DNA from 3 places in the Vibrio sp. Vb1574 genome. Region 2 is predicted to be linked to each of the others. Evidence: predicted binding sites of a transcription regulator. Region 2 holds the regulator's gene; each other region holds the start of a gene.

Region 1 (7,485 bases), on a different contig from region 2:
GCAAAGGTTTGTCACCACCAATATCCAAAGTACGCATCACTACTCGTTGATTCGGATAGCTGTTAAGTATTGCTTGGTATTGATGATACTGCTCATCTTCCGAAGGAAAGTGATGCTGAAGTAAAAATGCAATCTCAGTTCGGTACAACCCAACACCATCAACACCTGTGTTGATGGCAATATTACTGTCTGCACTGAGTCCCGCATTCAGCATAATTTCGATATGGTGATTATCTTGCGTAACCGCAGGGAGTGCGAGGTCCTTGTTTACCATGGCAAACAGTTCAGACTCTTCGCTTACTAAGCTGCGATACTCTCGCAACAACTGGCGGTTTGGCTCTAAGAAGATCTCACCCGTATAGCCGTCGACTATCCCGAGTTTGCCATTCACCACATCCGGATTAATGTTGGCGCCCATGACTGCAGGGACCCCAAGAGCTCGAGATAAAATGGCAGCGTGAGAGTTTGCGCCTCCCTCTAATGATACGACGGCTAACAAAAACTCTTTAGGTACAGAAGCGAGCAAGGTGGCAGTGAGTTCGTTCGCCACCAAAATAATGGGACGATCAATTGCAGAATTTTCTTGCTCACTGTTGTGCAGAAAATAGAGCAGCCTTTGCCCTAACTCTCGGATATCTTGCGCTCTTTCACGCATGTATACATCCGACATTCTTGCAAATCGATTCGAGTATGACTCTACAACTTGGCGTAACGCCCAGTCTGCCCTATCTCCTTTTTCAATCTGCTTCTTCAAATCACCGCGAAGCATCGGATCATTCAGTAAGTGAGTAAACAGATCGAAGATCGCCAGCGCATCTTTGTTGATTTCACTGTCCAGCTTTTTCCGCATACGGCGAAAGTCATTTAACGCTCGCTCTATGGCCACCAGTAATGTCTCGTGCTCGCGTTCCTTATCTAACGTGGACGAAGGGAAAACATCCGATAAACTCGGCTGGGTATTGTCGAACCAAAACTCTCCAATCGCGACACCAGTAGACGCAGGCAAACCTTTTAATACCGTGGGTTTAGATGCTAACTGCCAATGCCCAAGATTCTGCGCATGTGCAATGAGCACCGCTAACTGAGCGGATAAGGTAACAAGAAACGATTCTTCCATTTCACTAAACAAGCGCGGCGTTTTTTGTTGGATCACCAACACACCTAAAACTTGTTTACGATGAATGATTGGAGTAGCTAAAAAAGAGTGGTAAATCTGTTCGCCGAGTTGAGGAAAGAATTTGAACTCGGGGTGTTTTGAGGCTTCGGCAAGGTTAAGGGGTTCAGCGCTTCGTTTTACCAACCCAACCAAGCCTTCATTGAAGTTGATATGAATACTATCACCTTCAAAAATAAGGCCTTGAGTTGCCATTAACTCAAGGCGCTGCATTTCTTCATTAGCAAGATAGATAGTACAGCACTCAGTACTAAGGGCAGCACAAGTCTCTTTCACCAATATATCGAGTGCCAGATGCACATCATCGACCCTGGAGACTTTCTCAACTATTTCCCTTAGCTGACTGAGCATGATTATCCTCTACGTTGCTTTTTTCTTTTCCCTTTCGCTTTTCTCTCTCGAAAAGGCATGGCTAAGGATGCAAATTCTTTCATCGCTCGTCGATAAACATCTCGCTTGAAAGAAACAACTTGCCTAACTGGATACCAGTAACTTACCCAGCGCCAACCATCAAATTCAGGGGATTTTCCGCGTTGCATATTAATGCGAGACTCATCGCATTCTAATCTCAGCAGAAACCATTTCTGTTTTTGGCCGATACAAACAGGCTTGGAGTCCCAACGCACCAATCGCTTTGGTAGCTTATATCTTAACCAATGACGACTTGTTGCAATGATCTTAACGTCTTTTTTCGTTAAACCGACTTCTTCGTATAACTCCCTGAACATGGCTTGTTCAGGGGTTTCACCTTCGTCAATCCCACCTTGTGGAAATTGCCATGAGTGTTGCCCGTATCGTTTAGCCCAGAAGACCTGACCATGGTTATTACATATCACAATACCAACATTAAGTCGGTAACCATCGCCATCTATCACTGGCTAACCTCTATGAATAAATTTTTTATTACCGTGATTTTTCCACATATCCCCATTACTAGCAAACTTACTGATGTGATATGAGCAAGATTTATTACCTTTTCACCATTTTTGGATATCTTTTAATCAAACCATACCTTATCAACACAAGAGTGAGACATTGCCCACATTTATTCACCTTTTCTGTGAATAACTTTGTGAAGAATTCAATTCAAATGAGTAATTCAGTTCAATCCCATCAAAAGCAAAACAGATGAAGAAACAAAAAAACAAACATAAAACATTGATAAAAAAGTATTTATTTTTAAAAACAACGATTATTCGATCTTCAGTTTCTTGATGATCTTTTCACCAAACTCAGATCGGTCAAAGATCCACCAACAGGCTATTTATCCACACTCACCTGCTATTCGTTTAGATGATTACAACAAAATCAACCCCAAAAATGCATTTTAACCCCTGTTTATTCATACAGACCCCGCCAGGATCTTATCAATACCTCCTCCACCTGTGGATAAGTTATGAATTGATCGTTCTTACACCGCCTCGGTGAAATCTTAAACAGTAGATTTGGTCGGAGTTTGATAAACTATATTTTTTGTAATACCACCTTGTAACTATGAAACCAGAACCACAAACAGAAGCAGAGCTATTGGAACGAGCGCATGATATGGCAGGACTCTGTTTTGCTGAGTTGGCCGCCGAGGCGAATATGATTGTTCCTGAAAACTTAAAACGTGATAAAGGTTGGGTGGGTCAATTACTCGAATGGCACTTGGGCGCTCCAGCTGGCAGTAAACCTCAACAAGATTTCGCAAAACTAGGGATCGAGTTGAAAAGTATTCCGATCAGTTACTCTGGCAAACCTTTAGAAACAACCTTTGTTTCTGTGGCGCCCCTCACTGGTGTTCATGGTCTTACATGGGAAACAAGTCATGTTCGAAACAAGCTATCTCGTGTCCTTTGGGTACCCGTAGAAGGAGAACGAGAAATCCCACTCCCTGAAAGACGTGTGGGCAGTCCACTCATTTGGTCACCAGATGAAGAAGAAGAACGGATTTTGCGAAATGACTGGGAAGAGTTAATGGAGATGATCGTCTTGGGAAGATTTGATCAAATTTCCGCCAGACACGGAGAAGCGCTGCATCTTCGCCCTAAAGCCGCAAATGCAAAAGCGCTCACCGAAGCATATAACTCAAATGGTAAGCCGATGAAAACTCTGCCCCGAGGCTTTTACCTTAGAACACAGTTTACTGAACAGATCTTACTCAAGCACTACATTAACACTCAACCAGAATAAAACTATATCAGCTATTTAGTGCGTCACGAGCGATAACTCAATATCGCAGTATGAGGCTGCCTCTTCAGTGCCACATTCGTCATACGCATTGCGCAGCCTTAAATACGCTTTATCGACCCCTAGCCTCAATAGTTCTTCTTTTACTAAGTCTAGAGAGCCAAAATGTATCGGGTCTTCACCGTCTTTAATCGGCTCAAGTTGATGCTTGTACTCCACAGCTAAAAGATAGTCAGAGACATCAGAACACCCAATCACAAATACTTTGGGAGTTTTATAAGTATCTTTATGTGGACCATGTAGCCACATGTCCAATTGATGCTTCTGCATAACATACCTCCTTCACACGATCATTTAAGTGTAGTTAGGCTAACTGTAGCTTTCGAGTTTGCTCTTCCTTTATACGTAAATCATTTGCGATTGCGGCTACAAATCCCCTATATTGGAGTCACTTATTTAGTCGGTAACTCTTCAAGGACGTGATATGCAATACACAAAACTACCGCACTCATCACTTGAGATCAGTAAAATCTGCCTCGGCACTATGACGTTTGGCGAGCAAAACACAGAAAAGGACGCCTTTGAACAGCTCGACTTTGCCCTCGATCATGGGGTGAACTTCATCGATACCGCAGAGATGTACCCTGTACCGCCAAACTCGGAAACACAAGGGCTCACCGAGCAATACATCGGTAATTGGTTAGCAAAAAGCGGCAAAAGAGAGAAAGTAGTACTGGCAACAAAAGTGGCAGGCCCTCGCAATGTTCCTCACATCAGAGACAACATGAGCCTTAATCGTCGCCACATCCATACAGCAATTGATGACAGCCTTAATCGTCTACAAACCGATTATGTCGATTTGTACCAACTACATTGGCCGCAGCGTCAAACCAACTGCTTTGGTCAACTCAACTACCCATACCCTGACAAACAAGAAGAAGTCACGTTAATTGAAACGTTGGAAGCGCTTACTGAATTAGTGAATGCAGGTAAAGTGCGCTATATCGGCGTATCCAACGAGACGCCGTGGGGTGTGATGTCGCTATTGCGTTTGGCAGAAAAACACGATTTGCCAAGAATTGTCTCCATTCAAAACCCATATAACTTATTGAACCGCAGCTTCGAAGTTGGCTTGTCTGAAATCAGCCATTACGAGGGCGTTCAGTTACTTGCCTACTCTCCTTTGGCATTTGGCTGCCTGAGTGGTAAATACCTAAACGGGGCAAAACCTGAAGGCGCTCGATGCACTAAGTGGGAGCGTTTTGCGCGCTACTTCACTCCGCAAGGTGTTAAAGCGACCGAAGCTTACGTCAATTTAGCTCAAGAGCATGGCCTAAACCCTGCACAAATGGCGCTCGCGTTTGTCAATCAGCGTCCATTTGTTGCTTCTAACATTATCGGAGCAACAAACCTAGACCAATTAAAAGCCAATATCGACAGTATTGATTTGCAACTTAGCGACGAACTACTTACTGAAATTCAAGCAATAGGTACAACTTACTCGAATCCTTGCCCTTAACACTACCACCTTCAAACGAAAACAGCTGATCTTCAAGATCAGCTGTTTATCCAATGAAGTCATACTTCATATAAAAAGTTAAGCGTGTTGAATGACTCGTTAGCAACTCAGTCAGCCCAACACGCTAACGATTACGTCATTATTCGCGACGTTAAGACTCGACGAAGGTGACGAACTCGACGTTCAACTTTTACTGCATCCGGAACATTGGCACGTGTAGAACGACCATCGCGATCTAAACCAATATCCCTCAATAGATGAACATTCGTCCATGGAATATCATGAGCAGTTCGGCGTATGGTACGCTGCCATTGCTTTTCTTCGCGTTTAAGGTCTGCTTTTAATAGCAAAGTGGCCAATTGTAAGTAAATAGAGTGACGCATAATATTTTCTCCGATTATCGATGTATTCGACTGGGAAAAATAATGCGTAAAATGAACAGAAATATTCTGTTGATACTAAGCCGCTACTTTCCCGCAGCCTAGTAATAAATATGATAGGTTACGGATTAATTTTTATCTTGTGAGCCAGTGGTATTGGTATCATCCGATTTAAGGGTTATCGGAGCGATAGGCATACGATCAGCGCAAGCAGTGGTGTTAACAACGTAATGTTTCATCTTGCGCCTCCTAGCTAAAAATTAATCCGTTTATGAAAGGTATAACTCATTGAGTTACGGTTAAATTGTAAGCTTTGATGAATATATATCAAACATTTTTTGCCTTTTTGATTAAAAACAAATCAATACACCGCAATTTAGTTTCATATACTTTTATGTATAACATATTCACCTGAGGAATATATAAATTTGCGGATTTTATAAATCAAACCAAACAAAAATAAAAAGAGCGGCTCTGTGGCCACTCTCTTTTATTGTATTTATTCGCCTATTTAACACAGGGAAAGGCCAACTACATGGCTTGTTCGGAAATCAAGTTATGTTTATTAAGTAGTCGATACATGGTTGCACGCGAAACTCCGAGCTCTTTCGCCGCATTTGAAACTTGACCAGAATGAGATTCCAAAACAACCAGCAACGCATCACGTTCACTCTTCTCTCGGATTGATTTCAAGCTGCGCTTTGAGTCATTACGTTGAGGTAAATCTAAGTGATGATCTTCAATCATTACGCTGTCGGACATTAATACCGCTCGCTTCACTTGGTTCATCAGCTCACGCACATTTCCAGGCCAGAAATAACGTGTCAGTGCCTTGAATGCATCCTCAGAAAAGCTTTTTGCTTGCGAGTTGTACTCTTTTGAGAACTCTTGTAAGTAGAAACGAGCCAGCAATGCGATGTCACTCGCACGTTCTTTCAAGCTAGGGACATTGATGCGCAGAACGTTGATGTAATGGTAAAGCTCTTCATTGAAGTCACCGTCAATCAAAGCTTTTTCAACATCCGACGAGTTAGCAGCAAGAATACGCACGTTAACCGCTTTTACGCCATCTTTGGTATCAATGGTGCCTTCTTGCAAGAATCTCAGCAGATTCATTTGCTGCTCTTTTGAAATGGTAAGAATGTCATTAAACAACACGGTGCCACCATCTGCTTGTTCAAGCAGGCATGCTTCCATATCTTCATCGGCGTTAATACCAAATACTTCAGCTTGGAAACGTTGTTCATTGAGTGCGCGACAGTTAATTGCCATAAACGGTTTATGAGAGCGTGAAGAGACTTTATGGATGGCCCTAGCAACCGCCTCTTTACCAGTCCCACTTTCCCCAGAAATCAGAATGCTGACGTCCGTTGGACCAATGCGCTTCACTTGATCGCGTAAACGTTTCATCGGGATAGATTCACCGATCAAACCCATATCTAAACTGCTACCAAAACTAGGCCAAACTTTTTTCTCCAATTTAAGCATGCCAAGCTGGTGACCTATTGTGCTTAATAACTGTGCATCTGGGATCGGCGCTGTGAAAAAATCGATACAAAAGTTAACAATGAACTGGCATATGGTGTCAGTGCCAAGCTGAGATTCACGAATAAACGCTAACCAACGTACGTGTTTGTGAGAGCTGACTAAGTTCGCCAAACCATTCAAGCTGAACTCGTCATGGCTGAGATCAACAATACCGATACATGGACCAATATCTTCTAACAGCGTATTAGCTTTGCGTAAGTCACCTACTTGATGACACTTCCAGCCCACTTGCTCCAGTACCGATAACCAAGGCTCATAAGTACCGCCAACTACCACAAGCGATCCCGGGATGGAATCCATCTTAAACTGCCCAGCCATTCTCTAACCCTTTTTCATTGTTAATAGAAATTTTGTGCCACAAACTTATCTTTGCGAGCGGGTAACATTATCGAGACTCCGCCCCCTCACGTCTGTCTCAGTATTAAGACTATGCAATAGATTGAGATTTGGCGAATGTTTATTTGCATATCCCATTAAAAGGCAAGTGCAACAACTTGAATTACCTTAACTAAAAGGCAAAAAAAAACCACCCGAAGGTGGTTTTTTTACTCATCCTATCGAATTACGCTTGCGGGCGCATTGCAGGGAATAAGATCACGTCACGGATAGTGTGCGTGTTAGTCAGTAGCATAACCAAACGGTCGATACCGATACCTTGGCCTGCTGTTGGCGGTAGGCCGTGCTCTAGAGCA
Region 2 (7,485 bases):
TGGTCAAGTACATGACAACACGCGTCCAGCGCTGAAGCTGCTTGAGCGTGAAGGTTTTACCAACCGAGGCTACGTCGACATCTTCGATGGTGGCCCAACGGTTGAGTGTGATCTGCGTAATATTGAGTCGGTACGTCATTCATTCCGCGCGCAAGTCAAAATCTCTGAACATTCCAGCACACAAGACTTCTTGATGTGTAATTCATCTTTCGAGAACTTCCGTGCGACAGTCACTAAGGCGGCGTATGACGCAGAGACACAGAGCGTAATGATCGCACCAGACGTTGCAGATGCACTTTCGGTTGAAGAAGGGGATTTCGTTCGCCTTCTTCCGCAGTAACAGACGACAGAATTTAAGGATAGAAACAATGACACATTGGATTGCAGGTGAATGGGTACAAGGTCAGGGTGAAGCATTTACGTCTCTGTCGCCGTACAACCAAGAAGTGATCTGGCAAGGCAAAGGTGCAACGGCAGAGCAGGTGAACCAGGCGGTATCTGCAGCGCGTGAAGCGTTTATTGACTGGAAAAAGCGCCCATTTTCAGAGCGTGAGGCAATCGTGTTGGCTTTTGCGGAGAAAGTAAAAGAGAACAGCGAAAAAATCGCCGAAGTCATTGCCAAAGAAACTGGTAAGCCAATTTGGGAAACGCGCACTGAAGCAGCGGCAATGGCAGGTAAAATTGCCATTTCGATTCGCGCTTATCATGACCGCACTGGTGAGGCGAGCCGTGAAGCAGCAGGCAACCAAATCGTATTGCGCCACCGCCCATTGGGCGTGATGGCGGTGTTTGGTCCTTACAACTTCCCAGGCCACCTACCAAATGGTCACATTGTGCCTGCGCTACTGGCTGGTAACACGGTAGTCTTCAAACCGTCTGAGCAAACGCCATGGACGGGTGAATTGGCAATGAAGCTATGGGAAGAAGCCGGTCTGCCGAAAGGCGTGATTAACCTTGTTCAAGGCGCGAAAGAAACTGGTATCGCGCTCGCTGACGCAAAAGGCATTGATGGCGTACTGTTTACGGGTAGCGCGAATACGGGGCATGTATTACACCGTCAATTTGCGGGTCAACCGGGCAAGATGCTCGCACTAGAAATGGGTGGTAATAACCCGATGGTGATCTCTGATAAATATGGTGATTTGGATGCCACGGTTTACACCATCATCCAGTCAGCGTTTATCAGTGCTGGGCAGCGTTGTACGTGTGCTCGTCGTTTGTATGTGCCATTGGGTGAAAAAGGCGATGCGCTTATCACCAAGCTCGTCGAAGCGACACGCAATATTCGCGTAGACCAACCATTTGCAGAACCTGCGCCATTTATGGGACCGCAAATTTCGGTCGCGGCAGCCAAGTTTATTCTTGATGCACAAGCTAATCTACAGTCTCTTGGCGGTGAAAGCTTGATTGAAGCGAAAGCAGGAGAGGCGGCGTTTGTTTCTCCTGGCATCATTGATGTAACGAACATTGCTGAGTTACCAGATGAAGAATACTTCGGCCCACTTCTGCAAGTGGTGCGTTACGAAGGGTTAGACAAAGCCGTGGCGCTAGCAAACGATACGCGCTTTGGCTTATCTGCTGGTTTGGTCTCAACCGACGACCAAGAATGGGAATACTTCGTTGACCACATTCGTGCAGGTATCGTGAACCGTAACCGCCAGCTCACTGGTGCAAGTGGTGATGCGCCATTTGGTGGTCCGGGAGCGTCGGGTAACTTGCGCCCAAGCGCTTACTACGCAGCAGATTACTGTGCGTACCCAATGGCATCAATGGAAGGTCAAGAGACTGTCTTGCCTGCAACATTGAGTCCAGGTGTAGCGCTATAAGTTTTAATAATAGAGTCGCAACTATGCATTGCGGCTCACCTTGCCGGCGCATCATTTAGGTATGGGTTGTAGTGATCGTTGGCAGAACACGAAAAGTGAGCAAAGACTCGGAAAAGCGTGTTGACTGACTGGCATTTACCGTCACAGGTTGATGGTTGCTCGTTCATTATTCTGGACAACTTTTGTTGTGAACGAGCAGCCAACTTCCGCTTACCTTTAAACTCTACATCTCGTAACAAGGAGTCGTTATGACGCCCGATGTGTTATTTGAATCGCTATGGCAAGATTACATTCAACGTCTTTGCCCTTCGGCTGCTAAAGTGCATCAGCTGCTTCAAGAAGATGAGCCTCTGATTAATGATCATATAGCTTTACGTACCTTCAATATCGCGCCTCTTGGTATTGAAACTCTAGCTAAGCCATTTGTAGCTATTGGTTACAAGGCGTGTGGTGATTACGTTTTCGAAAGCAAAAAGCTGGTTGCTAAGCACTATGAGCACCCAGATCCGAAGCAACCTAAAGTATTTATTAGTGAGCTAAAAGTTGAAGAGTGCTCTCCTGAGCTACAAGAGATTGTGAAAAATTTGGTGGCACAAGTCGATGCTGACAAGCTGAACGATAGCGCATTCTTACATGGTGGACGCTTGTGGGATTTAAGCTTTGCTGATTACCAAACGTTGGCTAAAGAAAGTGAGTACGCATCTTGGCTTGCGGCGCATGGTTACGGAGCAAACCACTTCACGGTGAGCGTTAACCAGCTCAATGAATATGAAGAAGTGAAGCAGGTAAACGATCATCTGCGTACCGCTGGGTTTACCATTAATGAAAATGGTGGTGAAGTGAAGGGCACTCCTGAGGTGTTGCTAGAGCAGTCATCGACCATGGCAGATAAAGTAGCGGTTCGTTTTAGCGAAGGCACTGAAATTATCCCTGGCGGGTTTTATGAATTTGCTAAGCGCTATCCGATGGAAAATGGTGATTTGTACCCAGGTTTCGTGGCCGCTTCAGCTGACAAAATCTTTGAAAGTACGAATGGCTAAGTTTTAGGGTTAACCTGTTAAGCTTACTCATTAGTGTTCGCTGCACCCTATCTCATTTGGTCATGAGTAAATAAAAAGCCACCAATGTTGCCATTGGTGGCTTTTATAATTTTGTTCGTGTCACTCTAGTTCGAGATTAACGAGTACCGTAAACCACGATGGTTTTACCGTGAGCAGAGATTAGGTTCTGCTCTTCTAGCATCTTCAAGATACGACCTACTGTCTCACGAGAACAGCCAACAATTTGACCGATTTCTTGACGAGTGATCTTGATTTGCATGCCGTCTGGGTGAGTCATTGCGTCTGGTTGTTTTGCAAGGTTCAGAAGCGTCTGAGCGATACGACCAGTTACGTCTAGGAACGCCAGGTCACCCACTTTTTGGCTAGTTACTTGAAGACGACGAGCCATCTGCGCAGAAAGACGCATTAGGATGTCTGGGTTTACTTGGATAAGCTGACGGAACTTCTTGAAAGAAATTTCAGCAACTTCACAAGGAGATTTAGCACGAACCCAAGCTGTGCGCTCTTGGTCTTCCTCGAATAGACCAAGTTCACCAATAAAGTCTCCTTGGTTTAGGTAAGAAAGGATCATCTCCTTACCTTCTTCGTCTTTGATAAGAACCGCAACAGAACCTTTAACGATGTAGTACAAAGTTTCTGCCTTTTCGCCCGCGTGAATTAGCGTGCTCTTTGAAGGGTACTTATGAATATGACAGTGTGAAAGAAACCACTCTAATGTTGGGTCGGTTTGAGGTTTACCTAGAACCATAATATCTCACTTCCTCTGCAGGGTACGCTTGCGCTATCCATATTTTAGCTAAGCCTGAATTAGGCCTACTAGAATAAGAGCACTTTTTATATGCTGCAAGCTCTCTTGTGTTTCGGTAAGAAATAGTATCCTTTTTCGAAAACGATTTCTTGATTTTAATCGTGCCATGATTGAGATTTTGTAAGCAAAACTGTGCACATGATCACGGTATGAAAAGTAAACATCTTCGCAGGCAGGTTTTTAGCCAATTTTCCCTGTTTCGATGAGCTGTTGTAGGATAGGCCGAACTATGAGCTCCATTGCAAAGCTCATCTTACCGCCGGGTACGACAATCGTGTTGTGGCGTGACATGAATGAGCCATCAATCATGGCCAGCAGATATGGGAAGTCGACATTCTTGATACCGCGTAGGCGAATCACCACAAAACTCTCATCCAAACTAGGGATGCCTTTTGCATTAAGTGGGTTGGAAGTATCAACGGTCGGTACGCGCTGGAAGTTGATGTGAGTACGAGAAAACTGCGGAGTGATATAGTTGAGGTAATCGTCCATGGATCGCACGATTGAGTCCATTACCGCTTCACGCGAATGGCCGCGATCGCGAGTGTCACGTACGAATTTTTGTATCCACTCTAAGTTTACAATCGGCACCATGCCGATTAAGAAATCCACATGTTGAGCAACATTAACATCGCCATCGACCACGCCACCATGTAACCCTTCATAAAACAGAACGTCGCTGTTTTCGGGTAAGTCTTGCCACGGTGTAAACGTGCCTGGCATTTGATTGTAGGGAACCGCTTCGTCAAACGTGTGCAGATAACGGCGCACGCTGCCAGTGCCGTCATGCCCGAACTTACGGAAAAACTCTTCTAATCCCGGGAAGTCATTAGCTTGTGGGCCAAAGTAGCTAATGTGTCGACCTTGCTCGCGGGCTTTGCGAATTTCGATGTCCATTTCTGGGCGAGTAAAGCGATGGAAGCTATCGCCTTCAACCCATGCGGGTTTAACGTTCATCATATTGAACATTTTACGGAAGGCTTCAGATGTAGTGGTCGTGCCGGCACCGGACGAACCAGTAACCGCAATAATTGGGTGTTTAGCTGACATGACAAACCTTGTCGAAAATTACTTACCTGTAATGTGCAGTAGAGTTACTACTGCACGGTCGATATCCCACTATAGCACGTAACAATACCTTGTCATCGAGTGGGATACGGTAAAATGTGAAGGGTCTAAAATTTTGTTTTATGTTGAATATCGACGGTTTCGTGTAGCTCAGAGAACACGATAACCGCTTCACCTTTTTCCAATTGAGCTTTAACTTGATCAATTTTGTCTTGCAAAGAAACCTCGACGGTTCCGTAATCCGTTCCTTCGCGTAAGACGAATTCACGAATTAAGTTTTCCAATGTTTCCGGCGCAATGTCTTGCCATGGAATGATCATAAATACCTCTAACTTTTATGATGAGCGGCTAGTTTACTGCGTTCGTTGCTTGGATACAGCAGAAAGGTAATCTGCGGCGATACTTTCGTAATACGCGGGCAGCGCTTCCTCCAACCAAAACTTAGGTTTTAACGCCGTTCCTGTTAGGAAGCCAACATGGCCACCGTGTTCAAAGAGACGGTAATCAATGTTATCTGGCAGAACAAACTTCGGTATCACATCATCGGTCATGAACGGATCGTCTTTGGCATGGATGATCAGTGTGGGTAGCGTGATTTGCTGTAGTTTACTTAAGCCAGAGCATTGGTCGTAATAATCTTGTGCGTCTTTAAAGCCATGCAATGGTGCGGTAATCAAATCATCGAATTCATACAGCCGTGTGACACGTTTGATTGAGTTGTAGGACAGCGCCAGCTCGCCATGCAGTAGATGATGCTTTTGTAACGCGTTACGTTTCAGTGAAGAAAGCAGATAACGGCGATACACTTTTGAAAAGCCTTGTTCTATACGGTTCGCACACGCCGCTAGGTCTAAAGGCGCTGAGATAATAGTCGCTGCATTCAAAATAGGGTGGTCTTTATATTGGGCTAAATAATTCGCCAACATGTTACCGCCAAGAGAAATACCAACCGCAACTTTGGGGTTATCAGGAAAGCGTTGCTCAAGGTGCTCTAAGAAGTGGCGGGCGTCAGTCACTTCACCAGAATGATAGGCGCGAGCTTTCTTGTTTGGCTTACCGCTACAACCGCGGAAATGCATCATCACCGACAGCCATCCAGATTGAGCAAATGCATTCATTAGCCCATTGGCATAAGGGCTATAGAAGCACCCCTCTAATCCATGAAATAAAACAAAAATCGGCTTTTTTTGTGCAGGCTCTTGGGTTGGGTCCTCGCTCCACGCGAGATCGAGAAAGTCGCCATCGGATGTATCGAGGGTTTGCCAAATCGGCGTAAACAACGCTTTTTTGCGAATAAAACGCGGCAAAAGCGTTTGGAGATGCGGGTTTTTGATCCCGGCGGCTGCGAAAAATTGTGTCATACCTAACTGCTCTTATGCGGTCCTTCGGTGTCCGTTGAAGAACTTATTAATATAATCCTTTATAAAGATTATAGGTATTCTACAGAGTTATGGGCGTTTTGGTGGTTGAATGTTTGGCACCGGAATAGCAAAGGCTTGCTGCAAATGCTCCCCACCGAGTTGACGACAGTATCTCAACGTCAGTGGGTCACCATCATTTTTGAGTAGTGCAAGTGAGTTAATGCAGTCCACCAAATCCGCTTGTTGCTGCTTTTCTAGTTGCAGCTCAAACTGCAAGGTCTCACGATACAAAGCGTCATTGACTTGAGACTTAAGGTGGCGACGAAGGTCGCGAAAGGAGTGAAGTAAAGTTTCGCTCCTACCTAGACAGTCTTGCACCAAGGACCAGTCTTTTTCTTGGAAAATGAGTTGCTGCTCATCGAGCCATCTGAGCAGCAGGAGTAGGTTCACGTTACCGTGGTAGTTGTTCTGTAATGATAAACACGCCTCTTTCACTTCTCGCACACCATAAAATTGCAGACTAAACTGCCAAAGGTGTTCTAGGGTGAGTGTGTATTCAGCGTGTTGATTACTCATTGATTAAACTCTAGCTCCATCTGCTCCAACGTTTCTTGAGCAGACATCCATTCCATTTCAATTTCTTCGAGCTCAGCCTTACTAGAAGCTTGAAGTGCCAGCACTTGGTTAAGTTTAGCTTTATTTTCGGCCGCATACAGTGAGTTGTCCGCCAATTGTTCTTCAGCTTCGGCCAGTGCAGCACCTAACTTATCCATTTTATTTTCTAGTTGTGTCAGCGTTTTGCGAATTGGCGCTGTCTGTTTTCGAAACTCTGCATCGCGACGTTTTTGCTCTTTCTTCGCAGCTGCGCTGTTGGCCGTATCTTTGCTTGGCTGCGCAGCCTGCGCTTCTTTGCGTTCCGCTCTTTGTTGTTCGGTTAACCATTTATAATAGTCATTTAAATCACCGTCGAACGGAGCAACTTGTCGATCATGCACTAAATACAAGTCATCGGTCGTAGCGCGCAGTAAATAGCGGTCGTGCGAAACAATCACCATCGCACCTTCGAATGTTTGCAGTGCCATCGTAAGTGCTTGGCGCATGTCCAAGTCTAAGTGGTTGGTCGGTTCATCAAGTAGCAACAGGTTTGGCTTTTGCCACACAATTAAAGCCAACACCAAACGGGCTTTTTCGCCACCAGAAAACGGCGCAACTTTTTCTAGTGCTTTGTCACCTTGGAAGCCAAAGCTACCTAGGTAATCACGTAGCTGCTGTTCGGTTTGATCTGGTGCGATTTGCATCATGTGTTGCAGCGGCGTTTCTTCAGGATGAAGCGTTTCTAACTGGTGCTGAGCGAAGTAACC
Region 3 (7,485 bases), on a different contig from region 2:
CAAGCCAAACAGTAGCGTAAGGGCTATAACAAAGATTCGCATATCGCTGCTAACATTCTGTACCGGAAGGAATTAGATAAGGTGACATATATAGCATAAATGCGAGGTTGCCTCTAGGGGAGAAAGGGAGACTCACACGCTCCTTACAAGAAATAAGCAGCAAAATGAAACAAGCTCATAGGAAGCGCTCCTTACCCATGACCAAAGTAAGAGCCAAAAATACAAACCTATAAATACAAAAAACCGCCGTAGCGATGGTTTCAAAAAGCTATTTAGCGAAACTTTACTCAATAAGAATTAAGCTTGATCTTTAACTTCTTTGAGACCGCTTACTTGAAACATGGAGGAGTGCGCTCACTTAGCGCTTCCGTTGTATAAAAAAACGCCCCGCAAGTGTGAGGCGTTTTCAAAAGCTTTAAGTTAAGCCGTTAACTCAGTTAAGAATTAAGCTTGATCTTTAACTTCTTTAAGACCGCTTCCTTGAAACATGGAGGAGCGCGCTCACTTAGCGCTTCCGTTATATAAAAAAACACCCCGCCAAAGCAGGGTGTTTTAAAAGCTTTAAGTTAAGCTGCTAATTTAGTGAAGAATTAAGCTTGACCTTTAACTTCTTTAAGACCGTTGAAAGGAGCGCGCTCACCTAGTGCTTCCTCGATACGGATTAGCTGGTTGTACTTAGCAACACGGTCAGAACGGCTCATAGAACCAGTTTTGATTTGACCTGCTGCTGTACCTACCGCTAGGTCAGCGATAGTTGCATCTTCAGTTTCGCCAGAACGGTGAGAGATTACTGCTGTGTAACCTGCGTCTTTAGCCATCTTGATTGCAGCTAGAGTCTCAGTTAGAGAACCGATTTGGTTGAACTTGATAAGGATAGAGTTAGCTACGCCTTTCTCGATACCTTCAGCAAGGATCTTAGTGTTAGTAACGAATAGATCGTCACCTACTAGTTGAAGCTTGTCACCTAGTAGTTCAGTTTGGTGCTTGAAGCCATCCCAATCAGACTCGTCTAGACCGTCTTCGATAGAAACGATTGGGAATTGGTTAGCTAGCTCAGCTAGGTAGTGGTTGAACTCTTCAGAAGTGAAAGTTTTACCTTCGCCTTTCATGTTGTAGATGCCAGCTTCTTTGTCGAAGAACTCAGATGCAGCACAGTCCATAGCTAGAGTAACGTCTTTACCTAGTTCGTAACCAGCAGCTGCAACAGCTTCTGCGATAACTTCTAGAGCTTCAGCGTTAGATTTAAGGTTAGGAGCGAAACCACCTTCATCACCAACTGCAGTGCTGTAGCCTTTAGACTTAAGAACTTTAGCTAGGTTGTGGAATACTTCTGCACCGATACGTAGACCTTCTTTAAGAGTCTTAGCGCCAACAGGTTGGATCATGAACTCTTGGATGTCAACGTTGTTGTCTGCGTGCTCACCACCGTTGATGATGTTCATCATTGGTAGAGGCATAGAGAACTGACCTGCAGTGCCGTTTAGCTCAGCGATGTGCTCGTATAGAGGCATGCCTTTCGCAGCAGCAGCAGCTTTAGCGTTTGCTAGAGAAACAGCTAGGATAGCGTTAGCACCGAATTTAGATTTGTTTTCAGTGCCGTCTAGTTCGATCATTACTGCGTCGATTGCAGCTTGGTCTTTAGCGTCTTTGCCAACTAGAGCTTCAGCGATTGGGCCGTTTACAGCTTCAACTGCTTTAAGAACACCTTTACCTAGGAAACGTGCTTTGTCACCGTCACGTAGCTCAAGAGCTTCGCGAGAACCAGTAGATGCGCCAGATGGAGCTGCCGCCATACCTACGAAACCGCCTTCTAGGTGTACTTCAGCTTCTACAGTTGGGTTACCACGTGAGTCGATGATTTCACGACCTAGAACTTTAACGATCTTAGACATTAATGTTTCCTCTCGTTTCAAATATAAATGTCAATCTTAAAGGGCAGCAGCACAACCTTCGCCGCCGCCCGTATCCTTTTACTTCTCGAATTCGCCGCGTGCGTTTTGGCCCGCAGCCTTAACAAAACCTGCAAACAATGGATGTCCATCGCGAGGAGTCGAGGTGAATTCTGGGTGGAACTGAGCCGCTACAAACCATGGGTGAGCTGGGTTCTCAATCATTTCCACTAACTTCTTGTCCGCAGATAGACCTGATACTTTTAGGCCTGCTTTTTCGATTTGCGGACGAAGCACGTTATTCACTTCGTAACGGTGACGGTGACGTTCATGGATCGTCGCGCTACCGTACAGTTCACGAGCTTTAGTCCCTTTCTCTAGGTGACATAGCTGTGAACCAAGACGCATCGTACCGCCTAGGTCAGACTTTTCAGTACGCTCTTCTACGCTACCTGATTCGTCTACCCACTCTGTGATCAAACCTACCACAGGGTACTTCGTCTCTTTGTTAAATTCTGTTGAATGTGCACCTTCCATACCCGCAACGTTACGCGCGTATTCGATTAGTGCAACTTGCATACCCAAACAAATACCTAGGTAAGGCACGTTATTTTCACGTGCATATTGAGCCGCACGGATCTTGCCTTCAATACCACGATCGCCGAAGCCACCTGGTACTAGGATTGCGTCCAAACCTTCTAGAAGTTCAACGCCTTTTGTTTCGATATCTTGTGAGTCTACATACTTAATTGTGACGCTTAGGCGGTTTTTCAAGCCAGCGTGTTTAAGCGCTTCGTTCACAGATTTGTATGCATCTGGTAATTCAATGTATTTACCAACCATACCGATGGTTACTTCACCAGTAGGATTTGCTTCTTCGTAGATAACCTGTTCCCATTCAGAAAGGTCTGCTTCAGGAGCAGTAATACCAAAGCGAGCACACACAAGGTCATCTAGACCTTGAGATTTAATCAACTGAGGGATCTTGTAGATAGAGTCTACATCCTTCATTGAAATTACTGCTTTTTCTGGAACATTACAGAACAGTGCGATTTTTTTACGCTCATTCGCAGGAATAACGCGATCGCTACGGCAAACTAGGATGTCTGGCTGAATACCGATAGATAGAAGTTCTTTTACAGAGTGTTGCGTCGGCTTAGTTTTCACTTCGCCCGCTGCCGCTAGGTAAGGAACAAGTGTTAGGTGCATGAACATTGCGCGCTCACGGCCTAGCTCAACAGCTAGCTGACGAATCGCTTCCATAAATGGTAGTGATTCGATATCACCAACAGTACCGCCAACTTCAACGATAGCCACATCATGGCCTTCAGAACCTGCAATAACGCGATCTTTGATTGCGTTAGTGATATGAGGGATAACTTGAATAGTTGCGCCTAGGTAGTCACCACGACGTTCTTTACGAAGTACGTCGGCATAAACACGACCTGCAGTGAAGTTGTTACGCTTGGTCATCTTGGTACGGATGAAACGCTCGTAGTGACCAAGGTCAAGGTCAGTCTCTGCGCCATCTTCTGTAACGAACACTTCACCGTGCTGAGTAGGGCTCATTGTGCCCGGGTCAACGTTGATGTAAGGGTCAAGCTTCATCATAGTCACTTTAAGACCACGAGCTTCTAGAATAGCCGCAAGAGATGCTGCTGCAATACCTTTACCTAGAGAGGATACAACCCCGCCAGTAACAAAAATGTAATTTGTCGTCATGTTTAACCTGAAATTGGTTGAATGAGGGAAATGGAGTGCTTCTGGACGGGAGATAAATATACCAGAAGCTCCTTACCGCCACAACGTGAAATCTATCACACCGTAATTTTTTATTTTTTGCTTCAAATCAAAGTGAGCAAAGACAAACCAAAGTCCGTTTTCGTGTAACCAAACAAGCTGACCTTATATTATGTATTCTGCCAGTTTACCTCTGCCTCGATTCTTCTTGTTTTACTTCATCCCAAAAATGGTCAAGTTCTGATAAAGAACAATCTGTAAGTACTTTGCCTGACTGCTGGGCCTTGCCTTCAACTTGTTTAAAACGTCGCGCAAACTTTACGTTTGCTTTTCCTAGTGCGACTTCTGGGTTTTTATCAAGGTGGCGAGCCAAATTGACAGTCGCAAATAGCAAATCACCGAGCTCCAACTCAACTTTCTCTTCATCGGGCTGAACTTGCAGTGCCTCTTCCATGACTTCGTCAATTTCTTCTCGTACTTTATCGACAACCGGGCCAAGTGAATCCCAATCAAACCCAAATTTTGCACATTTTTTCTGAATTTTTGTAGCACGAGAAAGTGCCGGCAAAGAGTTTGGTATTGAGTCTAGGATACTTTCTTCCGCTTTGCCTACTAGGGCTTTTTCTTTTGCTTTTTCCGCTTCCCAGTTCGCGTTAATTTCCTCGTCAGATTCAAACTCAACATCTGAAAAAACATGCGGGTGGCGACGAGTCAGTTTTTCGTTCACGGTTTCGACGACATCCGAAAAGTCGAACAGCTCTTGCTCTTTCGCTAGCTGACTGTAAAAAATCACCTGAAACAACAAATCCCCTAGCTCTTCTTTTAGATTGGGCCAATCTCGATTTTGAATCGCGTCCACCACCTCGTAGGTTTCTTCTATTGTATGCGGAACGATGGTGTCAAAGGTTTGTTTTAAGTCCCAAGGGCAACCGTTTTCTGGGTCACGCAACTTCGCCATGATTTGTTCTAATTGTTCAATTGGATGACTCATTTTTTGTTCCTTTAAACCTTTCTATTAAAGAAAAAGGTGAGCAGCCAAAACCACTCACCTTCTACATTATATTTTCTCAGCAGCTTTCACTAAGTAATTGTTACTTTGACAAGGCAACAAGTTTTCGCGACTCCTGAGCATAGCCTACTATGTGATGCCCCTGAGCCGGCACGTCGGAATAAGTGCAGCTAACGCAGATAAAAAGCCAAATATGACGCAAGTGTAACTCTGTAAATAGTTGAAGTTGTAGCTAGGCGACAAACAAACGAGACTCCTGAGCATGGTTCACCATGTGATGGAGCGAGTGCGTGCAGTCAACAACGCTACAACGATAACTATGACGAGAGTTTTAGCCGAGGCGTTTCACCGTCATGACATCCTTGATCTGTTCCACACGTTTCGAAACCCGCGAAAGCACCTCAATATTGGTGACTTCTAGGTCAAAGTCCATGATGGCAAGTTGACGTCTGTAATCGACTCGGTTCTTCATACTGGTCACTTTGATCTTTTCGTTGGCGAACAGTGTCGTAATGTCTTTGAGTAGACCACCTCGCTCCATCGCTTCAACACGGACGGTGAGGATGTATGACCCGACGAAGCCGCTGCCCCAGACAGTATCAATGATACGCTCTGGCGCATGATGGCGCAGTTCTTCTAACTGTTCACAGTCACTACGGTGTACTGAAATGCCGCGACCTTGCGTGATGTAACCACAGATATCATCACCTGGAATTGGCTGACAGCAACGTGCTAGATGTGTCATTAGGTTATCGACGCCTTCTACTACAACTGCGTCTTTTTTCGGTCGGCTTTGCGCGGGTGATTTATGCTCAGCTTCTTGCAGTTTTTCCAGTGCTTGCTGGTCTTCTTCCTCTGCCGTTGGCTTGTTAACTAACGCGTTAATATGGTTAATGATTTGGTTGATGCGCAAATCACCGCTACCTACCCCAACATACAATTCATCTGGTGTTTTGACGTTAAACCGCTTGAGGGCGTAATGCTCTGCATCTTTTAACGTTGCGCCAATTTTGGCTAACTCATGCTCAAGGATTTCACGACCTGCTTCGAGGTTCTTCTCACGGCTTTGTTTTCGGAACCAGGCGTTAATTTTGGCACGCGCACGACCAGAATGAACGAAGCCTAATGATGGGTTTAACCAGTCACGTGATGGGTTAGGTTCTTTCTGAGTGATAATCTCGACTTGGTCACCCATATGTAATTTATGCGTGAACGGCACAATACGACCTCCGACTTTGGCACCGATACAACGGTGTCCCACTTCGGAGTGAATGTGATAGGCAAAATCTAGCGGCGTTGCCCCCATTGGCAAATCGACAACATCACCACGTGGTGTAAAGGCATAAACACGGTCATCAAAGACTTGGCTACGCAGCTCATCGAGCATTTCGCCAGAGTCAGACATTTCTTCTTGCCAATCCAATAGCTTACGCAGCCACGTGATTTTCTCATCATAACCGCTTCGGCTGCTTGCCCCTTCTTTATATTTCCAGTGCGCTGCAACCCCCAGTTCCGACTCTTCATGCATTTGCTTGGTACGAATCTGGATCTCGATGGTTTTGCCTTCTGGCCCTAGAATTACTGTATGGATCGATTGATAACCGTTTGGTTTAGGGTTAGCAACGTAGTCATCAAACTCGCTCGGTAGGTGCTTGTATTTGGTGTGAACTACGCCTAAAGCCGCATAACAATCTTGCAGTTTGTCTGCGATGATACGCACTGCTCGCACATCAAACAGCTCATCAAAGGCCAAACTCTTTTTCTGCATTTTTCGCCAAATGCTGTAGATGTGCTTAGGTCGACCACTCACTTCCGCATTGATGCCCGACACTTCCATTTCGTGCGTGAGGTCTTCAACAAAGTCTTTGATGTACTGTTCACGAACAATGCGTCGCTCAGAAAGCTGTTTGGCAATTTGTTTGTAAGTTTCCGGTTGTTGGTAGCGGAAAGCGTAATCTTCAATTTCCCATTTCAGCTGACCGATGCCTAATCGGTTTGCTAGCGGCGCATAGATGTTGGCACACTCTTTTGCCGCCGCACGTCGAACTTCATCTGGCGCTTTTTTAACTTCAATAAGATTACAAATTCGTTCCGCGAGCTTGATAACTACGCAGCGGAAGTCATCCACCATGGCAAGCAGCATACGGCGTACGTTATCTACCTGAGATGACGCTGCACTGCCTTCCATGTTGACGTTGAGTTGGCCAATAGCAGCCATTTCTTCAACGCCGTCGATTAATTTTATGATTTCTTTGCTGTATTTCTCTTCCAGAATTTCTCTGTTAAAAGCACCACTTGAAACCAAAGGAAACAGTTGAGCAGCCACTAAAGTGGCTTGATCCATAGACAAGGTGATCAAAATTTCGATCATTTCTCGTCCACGCCACAACAACAGCTCCGCTTGCTCGTTATCAGCTAATACCGTCTGGCAATCTCGATATACTTCGATTAAGCGTGAGGCTGTGTTTTTCTCTTGTCCTAGGCTAGCCACCCAGTTTTCGAGTTCAAACTGTTCATCTTGGTTTAAATGCGCGCTTCTTACCGCAACCATCTCATCATCCTAATTATTATATTCGTGTGGTTTGACTAACACCGTCCAGGTTAGTTCTTTTTACCGCGCGTACACGCTGGCTTTATGACCACCCACCACAAATAAGGGGTCAAAGTCCTAAAGTTAGGACTTTTCAAACAATGCCATCGATTCTAGATGACTGGTATGAGGGAACATGTCCAGCATACCTAATTTAGTTAATTTATAGCCTTGCTCTATCAAGCTTTGACTATCCCTAGCAAGGGTAGCAGGATTACAAGAAACATAAACTACACGCTGTGCGCCAAGCTCAGAAA

The links. Region 2 encodes CRP, which controls carbon source genes, mostly activating them, when cyclic AMP is high. Its sites were predicted from a motif close to TGTGANNNNNNTCACA; they were not measured.
Region 1: the regulator CRP is predicted to act here: its motif matches at 2,203-2,218, upstream of rppH (RNA pyrophosphohydrolase).
Region 3: the regulator CRP is predicted to act here: its motif matches at 3,696-3,711, upstream of R7O12_RS01425 (CTP synthase).

The regions. Positions count from the first base shown of each region.
Region 1 is NZ_JAWOTC010000024.1:43,755-51,239, forward strand. It holds gene ptsP (phosphoenolpyruvate--protein phosphotransferase) at 1-1,525, opposite strand, end outside; gene rppH (RNA pyrophosphohydrolase) at 1,528-2,049, opposite strand; gene mutH (DNA mismatch repair endonuclease MutH) at 2,669-3,349, shown strand; gene R7O12_RS15235 (DUF6482 family protein) at 3,365-3,676, opposite strand; gene R7O12_RS15240 (NADP(H)-dependent aldo-keto reductase) at 3,831-4,865, shown strand; gene R7O12_RS15245 (hypothetical protein) at 4,997-5,248, opposite strand; gene vpsR (cyclic-di-GMP-binding transcriptional regulator VpsR) at 5,777-7,111, opposite strand; gene lysS (lysine--tRNA ligase) at 7,356-7,485, opposite strand, start outside.
Region 2 is NZ_JAWOTC010000031.1:34,081-41,565, forward strand. It holds gene astA (arginine N-succinyltransferase) at 1-340, shown strand, start outside; gene astD (succinylglutamate-semialdehyde dehydrogenase) at 369-1,826, shown strand; gene R7O12_RS17085 (DUF1338 domain-containing protein) at 2,075-2,866, shown strand; gene crp (cAMP-activated global transcriptional regulator CRP) at 3,003-3,635, opposite strand; gene R7O12_RS17095 (phosphoribulokinase) at 3,876-4,745, opposite strand; gene R7O12_RS17100 (YheU family protein) at 4,871-5,083, opposite strand; gene R7O12_RS17105 (hydrolase) at 5,117-6,124, opposite strand; gene R7O12_RS17110 (TIGR02444 family protein) at 6,212-6,700, opposite strand; gene R7O12_RS17115 (ABC transporter ATP-binding protein) at 6,697-7,485, opposite strand, start outside.
Region 3 is NZ_JAWOTC010000001.1:323,971-331,455, forward strand. It holds gene ftsB (cell division protein FtsB) at 1-42, opposite strand, end outside; gene eno (phosphopyruvate hydratase) at 591-1,892, opposite strand; gene R7O12_RS01425 (CTP synthase) at 1,971-3,611, opposite strand; gene mazG (nucleoside triphosphate pyrophosphohydrolase) at 3,817-4,620, opposite strand; gene relA (GTP diphosphokinase) at 4,970-7,189, opposite strand; gene rlmD (23S rRNA (uracil(1939)-C(5))-methyltransferase RlmD) at 7,313-7,485, opposite strand, start outside.